DNA from 3 places in the Pseudoalteromonas sp. 2CM41L genome. Region 1 is predicted to be linked to each of the others. Evidence: predicted binding sites of a transcription regulator. Region 1 holds the regulator's gene; each other region holds the start of a gene.
What was found. Region 1 encodes LexA, which represses DNA repair genes until DNA is damaged. Its sites were predicted from a motif close to TACTGTATNNNNATACAGTA; they were not measured.
Positions count from the first base shown of each region.

Region 2: the regulator LexA is predicted to act here: its motif matches at 1,909-1,928, upstream of MTF64_RS04925 (SulA-like leucine-rich domain-containing protein).
Region 3: the regulator LexA is predicted to act here: its motif matches at 2,074-2,093, upstream of MTF64_RS08105 (YebG family protein).

Region 1 is NZ_JALNTN010000013.1:33,381-36,664, forward strand. Features, by position in the region: gene MTF64_RS14540 (Rho termination factor N-terminal domain-containing protein) at 41-295, opposite strand; gene MTF64_RS14545 (hypothetical protein) at 524-904, shown strand; gene MTF64_RS14550 (hotdog fold thioesterase) at 915-1,355, opposite strand; gene lexA (transcriptional repressor LexA) at 1,533-2,150, shown strand; gene coxB (cytochrome c oxidase subunit II) at 2,623-3,284, shown strand, end outside.
Region 2 is NZ_JALNTN010000003.1:964-4,247, reverse strand. Features, by position in the region: gene MTF64_RS04935 (hypothetical protein) at 1-488, shown strand, start outside; gene MTF64_RS04930 (hypothetical protein) at 488-1,381, shown strand; gene MTF64_RS04925 (SulA-like leucine-rich domain-containing protein) at 1,952-2,386, shown strand; gene MTF64_RS04920 (YchJ family metal-binding protein) at 2,429-2,908, shown strand; gene MTF64_RS04915 (DUF6172 family protein) at 3,039-3,284, opposite strand, start outside.
Region 3 is NZ_JALNTN010000004.1:280,354-283,637, forward strand. Features, by position in the region: gene fadR (fatty acid metabolism transcriptional regulator FadR) at 1-144, opposite strand, end outside; gene dsbB (disulfide bond formation protein DsbB) at 666-1,184, shown strand; gene MTF64_RS08095 (DUF6170 family protein) at 1,186-1,488, shown strand; gene MTF64_RS08100 (ComEA family DNA-binding protein) at 1,500-1,796, opposite strand; gene MTF64_RS08105 (YebG family protein) at 2,142-2,456, shown strand; gene MTF64_RS08110 (M23 family metallopeptidase) at 2,595-3,284, shown strand, end outside.

The sequences.
Region 1 (3,284 bases):
AATAATAAAAAGGAGCGGTAAAAAATCAGTGAGGCTGTGTTTAATGCTCACGTAAGGCATTTATTAGCCCTTGTTTGCTCATTTTAGAGCGGCCACTAATACCGAGCTCTTTAGCTTTATTGTACAGCTGCTTTTTAGTGCGCTGCTCATACTTTGAGGCTTTGCCGCCTTTAACAGCGGTTTTATGAGTATTGCTATTAGCAATGCGCGCGGCTTTTTGTTTGCTCATGCCTTCATCTCGAAGCGCATCGTACTGATCGTCGTTTTTAATTTGCGGGCCATGATCTACCATAATTGTCCTCCTGAAGCGTTTAATTACACAGAGTGTGTATAACTTTCATACATAAACGGTAAAATTAAGCGTAACTAGCCTAACCCGTTTTATAAGGCAAATTAGGTGCCAATGGCGTTTAAACAGGTATTTTCTATTAATAAAGCCATGTTTAGCGCTTAGTTGATTTGGTATAAAAGTAAAACTGCGTTAAAGTTTGCGATGAAACTATAAGAGGGTAAAAAGCAGACAATGTCGGAAATTCAATTTTTAAATGTAGATCTAGAGCTTGAGTCTAAACAAGATATTAGCGCCCTGGTGGCAGACTTAAAGAAAAACGCGATGGTTTTGCATTATGACAAAGACGAATATCGTCAATTGGCGCGTATTGAAGCCTCAGGTGATATAACCACGCCAGACAAAGCAATCAACCACTTATGTGAATTAATAGAGTCGTGTTCACGTAATGCGCTTAAGCAGTGGCTAAGCTGTTCGCGCAGAACGTTTGATATAGGCTTTGAGTCGGGCACGTCACCTAAGTGTTTTAACCAAGCTCTACATGCAGATACACTGCTACGTATATCTGCCATTGGCGCTGGTATGGAAATAACAATTTACCCTATCGAAAAGTAGCCATAGTTAATTATTTGCGCTCGACAACCGCTGCGGTCATTTTTGATACGCAGCAAAGCTCGCCGCGGCTATTGGTTATTTTTATTTCCCATACAGAACTGCGCTTACCAATATGAAATGCACGAGTAACGGCGGTTAAAGTGCCATTTCGAGAGGCCTTTAGGTGGCTGGCGCTAATTTCCTGTCCAACACAATAAAATTTTGTAAAGTCCACGACAAAGTTAGCGGCGTAGCTTGCTACGGTTTCGGCAAGTACCACATTTGCGCCACCATGTACCATACCAATAGGATTATGATGCTCAGGAATAGCAGGCATGGTAGCCACCAGGTAATCATCTCCTATTTCGGTTATTTCTATGCCCATGGTTTTCATTAGCGTGCCTTGGCCGTTTATTCCCTCATCTAACTGTTTGCAAAGCTCTAATGTAATGGGTTGATGCCAAATACTCATAATTACTCCTTTATATTGAAAGCAAATTTATAGCATTTTAAATACTGAACGTCTGTAATTACCTAAAATTTATCCAGGTGCGGTGTATTTAGCTATTTTAAAGCACAATTTAAATTTGCGATTTTTATTTAACTGTATATACTCACAGTTAAATGTACTGTATGGAAAACCAGTTGTATGCGACCATTAACTAAACGCCAAGCTCAAATACTCGAACTAATAAAAGTTTTTATTAAAGACACTGGTATGCCTCCTACACGTGCCGAAATTGCGCAAACACTCGGTTTTAAAAGTGCCAATGCCGCAGAAGAGCACTTAAAAGCGCTTGCCAAAAAAGGTGTTATTAAAATGAAACCAGGCGCAAGCCGTGGTATTCAATTGGTTGAAGAAGAAGAGCCTGAGCAACTAGGGCTACCATTAATAGGTAGAGTTGCAGCGGGTTCGCCTATTTTGGCGCAAGAACATGTTGAGAGTCACTGTAAAATAGACCCACTTATGTTTAAACCAGCCGCCGACTTTTTACTGCGTGTTAACGGCATGAGTATGAAAGATATAGGTATTATGGATGGCGACTTACTTGCTGTGCACCGTACTCAAACAGCAGAAAACGGCCAAGTTGTGGTTGCACGAGTAGATGAAGACGTAACCGTAAAACGCCTAGAAAAAGCAGGTCGAAAAGTATTATTACACGCCGAAAACGAAGAGTTTACGCCAATTGAAGTAGACCTTGAAAACGAATCTTTTAATATTGAAGGGTTAGCCGTTGGCGTAATAAGAAATGCCGATTGGATGTAATTTTTAACTATTTTTAAGTAATATCTATAAATGCGCACTTTTTAGTGTGCATTTTTGTTTTAAAAACAAACCTTCCGCCATCTCAAAACGCCCTAAAATTATTTAGGCTGTAAACTTTTTTTCACTCATACTTTTATCTTCCTAAGCGTGTTACATCCCTTAATTTTGCTCGTATCTTGGCTGTTAAATAACAATTTAATACGCCGTCATTTAGTCAATTTTAAAATATCACTTGATTGTTTTTTATACTAAAACTTGCTTGTTGTACGTTTTTTAGCTAATCATTAATGTGCTGGACTAACAATAACTCACAGCTTTTTAGTTATGAGAACACACAATATACACAAACCTTTTGTTGTCCTAGCGATACCAATCAAAAATAAGATTGGTTAAAAAATAAAAATAACGAATTGGCGTTTAAGCCGTATGCCTCTTCGCTTTGCATTCGCAATAGCATCAAAGGAGCCGTCACATGGGTAAACTGACCTCTACCTTGTGGCTTGTGTTGATTATGTTCCCGCAGCAAGTGCTGGCTAATAGCCAATACAATATGCGCAAGGGCGTAACCGATATAAGTAATAATGTATATCAGCTACACATGACCATATTTTTAATATGTTGTGTGATTGGGGTGATAGTGTTCGCAATAATGTTTTGGGCACTGATTCATCACCGTAAATCTAAAGGGGCAGTTCCTGCCCAATTTCATGAAAGTACCAAAGTAGAAATTCTTTGGACTGCCATTCCGTTTGTTATTTTAATTGCCATGGCAATCCCTGCCACTAAAACCCTCATTGCGATGGAAGATGCCAGTAAGGCTGACTTAACCATTAAAATTACAGGGTCACAGTGGAAGTGGCATTATGAATATATGGGCGAAGACGTAGAGTTTTACTCTATTTTATCTACCCCTCAAGACGAAATAGCCAACCTTGCTAATAAAAACCCTAATTATTTACTTGAGGTTGATAAACCTTTAGTACTGCCAATTAATCGAAAGGTGCGTTTTTTAATGACCTCTGATGATGTTATCCACTCTTGGTGGGTACCCGATTTTGCCGTTAAAAAAGATGCCAATCCGGGGTTTATCAACGAAACGTGGACCAACATTAACGAAGAAGGTATTTACCGAGG
Region 2 (3,284 bases), on a different contig from region 1:
AAAGATTCATCCCTCACTTCACATTACTTCTCAATGAGGGGGCTTATCAAGTAAGTAAAGCAGGCTATGCATCTCACTTTGCTGAGCTAATACAACTCCCAAAAGAGAAACACCCTTTAAGAAAGAATAGCTTTACAGAATTTCTTACTGAAGAAGATATTGATAGCCTATCACTAAATCTCCCAAGTTGTTCTAATTGCGGAAACCTTAGAAGTAGCGAAGAACAAAGGTTTTGTATGTTCTGTGGTACTGAGCTGTTAAATAAATCGACATTTGAAGAGCTTACTAGTAAAAAAATTGATGAGCTACCTTTAACTAATTGGTTAAAAAACAAAATAACAGAGGAAACAAGAATAGAGACTATTGCTGATATTTTATTCGAGGTAAATCCTGCTCAAGAGTTGAGGAAAGCTAAAGGGGTGGGGGAAAAAAAAGCTACTCGTGTGATTCAAGAAGCAACTAGAATTATGGAGGAGTTTCTTTCCTAATGTCTAAAAACAAAAAAAACTTAAATATAAAAGTATCGGGTGAATCACCAACGGTAAAATTAAATACCTCTGGCTTATTCAGGTCTCACTCAATTCAAAATGAATCCCCTATTGACACATACATTAAAAGAAATAAGGCACTTTTAATCAAGTTGGGTTCTTTGGATAGAGATGGTCACATTGATGCATCAACGGACAGCCATTTATATAATCTTTTTTTATTAGGTATGGTTTCAAATGTAGAGTCATTCTTTAGGTGCTTATTAAGAGAGTTAATTCTCATTGACAAGCTTTCATATGAGCAGTGCCTAGAGCAGCAACTTACATACGCAGCGGCAATGCATCACAATGCCAAGCTGTTACCAGAAGCTCTGCTTGAGCAATGTACATTCATTTCTCTTAAAAACATAAAAGAGACAACTAAGAATTACCTAAATATTAGTATAAATGACTCTCCACTACATAAAGAACTTGTTGAATGCATAAAAAGTTTTGAGCAACTATGTCAGATACGACATTGTATTGTTCACAGGGCAGGGCTATTGGGATCGAAAAACGCTATAAAATTAGGTATAGAACAGCACAAAAGCTTCTTTGAAAATCCTATCTATTTAGACCTAAATTTTTTACAAGAATCAAACGCCATATGCCTTAACTGTGTACGCAACTATAACAACTTTATTTTTAACACCGTTTTAGCTAGATACGTTGAGTCCAATAAAAGCAATATCACGTGGAATTACAATATCGATAGAAAATGGTTTAAGAAGTATTACGATCAATTCAATTCTGAAGAGCTAAACCTTGATGCGCAAAGGCGAGGAACAAAACATTACTCTGCAAAAGTCGCTTACGATGAGCTACGTAATCACTATGACATTGCTCATCATTGACTCATGAACGCCTCTAATTGCTCTCACGACTTTAATTCAAGTGGAGTAACTTTAACTCAACGAGGAGCTTGAACATAGAAATATTAATCTTGAGCTCACTTAGTAGAGTTAAAGTCCTAACTCGGAAATGTCCAATAACGAGTTTGTCTAACCGTGCGCTCCTCGCTCATAAACGCCTTACTACATTTTTAACTTAAGATAACTTAGCTTGTGGGGAACTCTTTTAATATGTGCTACAACATTCAACCGCAATGCATACCGTATTAAATCAAGAAAAATAAAGTATGGAATATTAATTTAGGATCTTTATTTAGTGTTTCAATTAGTTTAAGCCTAAAACTAAATTCCAAACCTTATGAGAAAAACCCAAATAAGGAACAACAATGCCATCGCTACAAGCCTTGCCACATATAGCTCTTTATTCCAGATGTGTGAAAAACCATTCCAAAACTGAATGAGAAAGAACATAAAACCATTAATTGTATAAAAAATAACAAAAAACGCTTGCACACAACAACTGTATAAACTACTGTATACATGTACTGTATATAAACCCAGTGAGTGAGACCTATGCTACAGCCAATTACCGTAAGAACCGTTAAAAGCTACCAACAACATAATGAAAGTGAGTCGGTAAACCTAATAAAAGTAGAAGATGAAATTTCTGCTACGTTTGAAATGCTAAAAGTGTTGCACCAATACAATAGCTCTAACGCGTGGACCTTACTGATTGCGCCCGACCATGTGCCTAGTAAAGCCTTGCTAGATAGCTGCTCTATAGATACCAGCAAACTGCTTGTAATAAGACAAAAGCATTTAGTAAATTTAGAGTATGTGCTTAATTCAGCACTTCATAATGGTAACTTTGCAGCCATAATCACGTGGACCGATATAGTAAGTGAGCAGCAGCTTGTTAATTTATCACTTAATTTAAACAAAAGAAGCGCTAAGCTATTTTGCTTTACTAAAAAAACCAGCACTACAGCAATATCACTTACTCAATAAGCTTGGTAAAATACATTTTTAATTTATGTTAATTAGTATTTTATGAGTGTAACCAGTACTAGCGCTTGCTTATGCAACAGTCAGCTTAATTATGGAGACTGTTGCCAGCCTTATCATCTTGATATAAAAACCCCAGCAACACCTGAGCAACTAATGCGTTCGCGCTTTAGTGCTTATGCATTAAAAAATGCATCTTATGTATTTAAAACTTACGCCAAAGAAAAACAAGCACAAAACCCAGTAAATGAAATTGCTGACTTTGCCAATAGCTGCCGCTTTGTAAAATTAGTTGTGCGCGATACGCAGCAAAGTGATGAGCGAGGTTATGTTGCCTTTAACGCGTATTATTTTTACCAAAACTTATATTGTGAGTTGGATGAGAAATCAGACTTTATAAAAGAGGACGGTGAATGGCGTTATTTAGAGGGTATTATTAATCCGGTCGCCGATATAAAAGTTGCCAGAAACGACCCCTGCCCATGTGCAAGCGGTAAAAAATATAAAAAGTGTCACAGTGTATAAAATAAGCTAAACACTTAGCATAAAAATAGCTTTTTATTTAAGCGCTACTCTATACCACTAAACATGTTAATAACTGCCATAAACAAAAAATGGACCATCTAGGTCCATTTTCTACAATATTGCTATTGGTTTATTCATCATCATCTAGATCGAACGATTCACGCTGCGCAGGTCTAGCTAAAATCTCAACATAGAATGAAGTAAGCGCCTGCTTTTCGATTTCGCTGATCTTGTTGTTAATTTCAGCTACGTGAACGACTTCGGCATCATCGGCACTTGTGCCAAACTTACAGTCAAACGCCCAGTAATCAGCTTCAACAGGTAGCGTTTTATTGCGCTCTCTTTTCAAATATTTTTTCACTTCATGCTTTGCAGC
Region 3 (3,284 bases), on a different contig from region 1:
GGTTGTTCTGGTTACACCAATTAACTCAGAAAGCTCACGCTCTGCAGGTAGAATTGAACCTGGAGGGAAATCGCCGTTCCAGATAGATTCAACTATATACTCTTCAGCAAATCCTGCTGGGCTTTTAGCTTTAAAAATTCTCATTCAATTCCCACTCGAATTAATCACAACTCATCGTTTTATACGAATAACTGACAGATTGTACCAGATGAAATATAACTAACAAGTAAACTCGTTGATATAAGTGCCAACCAACCGCTGAAAATTTCGCAATAGTAAATAATAAAATTAAACATGCTTAAATTAGGCCTAATTCGCTAAATAAATTAACCCTATTCATAGTAGGTACATTAATACCATTGCTGTTTTTGCTTAACCATTACATTACTACAATAATTCCCGTGTGCGGCAGCAAGCACATTTAAAAGTCGCATACAGCAGAGCCTGTTAACTGTAACGTTTAAACAAGCCTTTTTAGCGAACCAATCTTATATTGCTTGTTCACTTAGCAAATTAAGCTTAACCTTTCCCTAAATAGGATTGGCCATAACCGCTTATTAATTTCATCTTAAAAAAAGCGACTTCGGTAGCTTTTTTACCCTTTTTGTTGCTCGTTACTTTATCCTAGTACATAATTCAAAGTCTTATTTCAATGCGGATTTTTTATGAACTGGCTAGCACAACTCCCTACTCAACGTACTCCATGGCTACTATTTACAGGCATTGTATTTTTATTAGAAGTCACCGCACTGTTTTTTCAATACCAGATGGGACTTGCTCCATGCATTATGTGTATTTACCAGCGAACTGCGGTATTAGGCTTATTAGGGGCAGGCATTATTGGCGCAACTAAACCACAAAGTAAATTAGTACGCGCTATCGCTTATTTAGTGTGGGGTGTATCAAGTGTGTGGGGTTACTTTATTGCGCGTGAGCACATTGAAATGCAAACAACCACCGATCCCTTTGCATTTAGCTGTGAGTTTGAGCCAAACTTTCCTTTATTTATGCCATTGCATGAATGGATCCCAAGCTTTTTTCAAGCCACAGGGGATTGCGGTAATATCGATTGGCAATTTGCGGGATTAAGTATGCCAGCATGGATGGAAATACTATTTGCGTTATTTACTATCACGCTTTTTGTAATTGTTACCACTCGCTTACTTACTAAAAAGACTATTTAATATGTTTACGTTTTTTACCAGTCAGCTGCCTGAACTAAAGCACCTTAAAGTGAGGCAGCGACAAGCCATTGTTGCTATTGCGCTAAGTATGCTACCTGCTACCGATAGAGTGTTATTAAGAATAGTAAAGCTGATATTGCTCAGCCCATTGTTTTTATTATTTACTGTTTTTAAAGGGTGGGAACTCATTCCCTTTTTAATTTTAGGTGGCCTGTGTTACCCGCTTTTAACAACCCCGATTGAAATAAACTTCGCTAAAAAATATTTAGCCAAAGCACTTGAGCAGTATTCACAGGGCGCTTAGCGCCCTGCCTATTATAAAGACACTTTTCCTTCTAGTTTAGCTACAAGCTTTTTACCTATTCCTTTTACGTTAGTTAAGTCGCTCAGCTGGGAAAATTCACCATTTTCAACCCTGTAATCAACAATAGCCTGCGCTTTTTTCTTACCAATACCAGGCAACTTGGCCAGCATTTCTGAATCGGCACTATTAATATTAATAACCGGCGCTTGCGGCATTTCAACCATAGGCTTATCTTCAACAGGGTTAGCGTGGGTAAACGCGCTAAAGCTTAAAAAGCTAATAATAAGTAGCGTTAATAGATTTTTCATTTGTTATTCCTTATTTTTGTTTATACCAAAGCGTTATAGTTAAACTGCTAATTTGGCTTTAAACATGTGCTTAATTTTTATTTGAGGAAATAATGTTAAATAAGGAGCAACGCGCATCACTTATATTATTTCCAGTGCATAATCACCTAAATCCGAAAACCTAAAATGCAGCTGGTACAACAAGTGATTGCTTAACTAAAGTAAAGTTACGCTTTTTTGTCAAATTGATGACAAGCTAAAAATGCACCGAATGCTTGCAATTTTACACACAAACATTTACTGTATATAAAAACAGTGACCTATGGGTCAGTAACCACATTACCACGCAATCAAGCAGGAGAGATCATGGCTGTTGTTGTTAAATATGTTGTAGAACGAAACGGAGTTGAGCGAATGACGTTTACTACTAAAAAAGAAGCGGATGCCTATGACAAAATGCTCGATATAGCAGAATCGCTTGAAGTAATGCTGGAAAAAGTAGATGTGCCACTGAGCGAGCAACAGGTTGAATCGCTTGCGCTTGAAATTGCAAAGAGTAAAGATGACTTTATGGCGGTGTTAAAAGGCGCAAAAGAGCCCACAACAAAAGGTACAGCTAAAGCTAAAAAAGCCGACAACGTAGCATTAATAAAAGATAACGATGAGCAACAAGCTAGCTAATTTGTGACTATTTTAAATAAAGGGCTGCTACTAAATAGCAGCCCTTTTTTATTAATTTTTGAACAGTTACAAATTTTTTCTGGCTTTTTAGACTGAAATTGATACATTAATCCGGTTAATAGCGAGTGTTTATGTGCCATGTCAGTATTTATTAAGTCTTTTTACCAAAAATTTTTCCCAGCCCGTCAGTTGCTTATTCGTCAAAATGGCGAAGTTAAGCATGTTGTTTTGGCGCCTTGGTTTCAGCTTTTTACAGTACTGCTTATTTTAGGCACTATTACTTGGGTCGGTATTTCTAGTTTTCGTGTTTATAGCCAAACAAATAAAATTACCGACATAGAACAAAGCCAAATTGATAAACAACAAGTGTGGCAAAAGCAGGTCCAAGAACAAAAAGCACTGCACGCTAAGCAATTAGAACAACTTGCTGTACTAGAGCAAAAGCAAGCACTTTTGCAAGGTATGATTGAATCCCTCCCCGCATCTATTAGTAAAGAGACAATAAAACTAGAAGAACAACTTGAGTCGCCTGTTAATCAAGACAAAGGCGAGTTTCATGAACCACTTGTAGATGAAGATCCGAAAAACAAACACGCCAGCCTTCTAACGCCAATCACTTTTGCCGCACGTTACGAGCGCTTAAATAAATACTACGAGCACAATTTTGCGCTTATTGATGCGCAAATTAATAAACGCCATGATGCAATTTTAGCGATGTTAAAAGGCGCAGGCTTAGAATCAGCCCTTGAACAACATTTAGCACTGGGCGCACAAACCAGTGCGCAAGGTGGCCCGTTAGATGTATTTGACGAAACTAAAATACCAGGG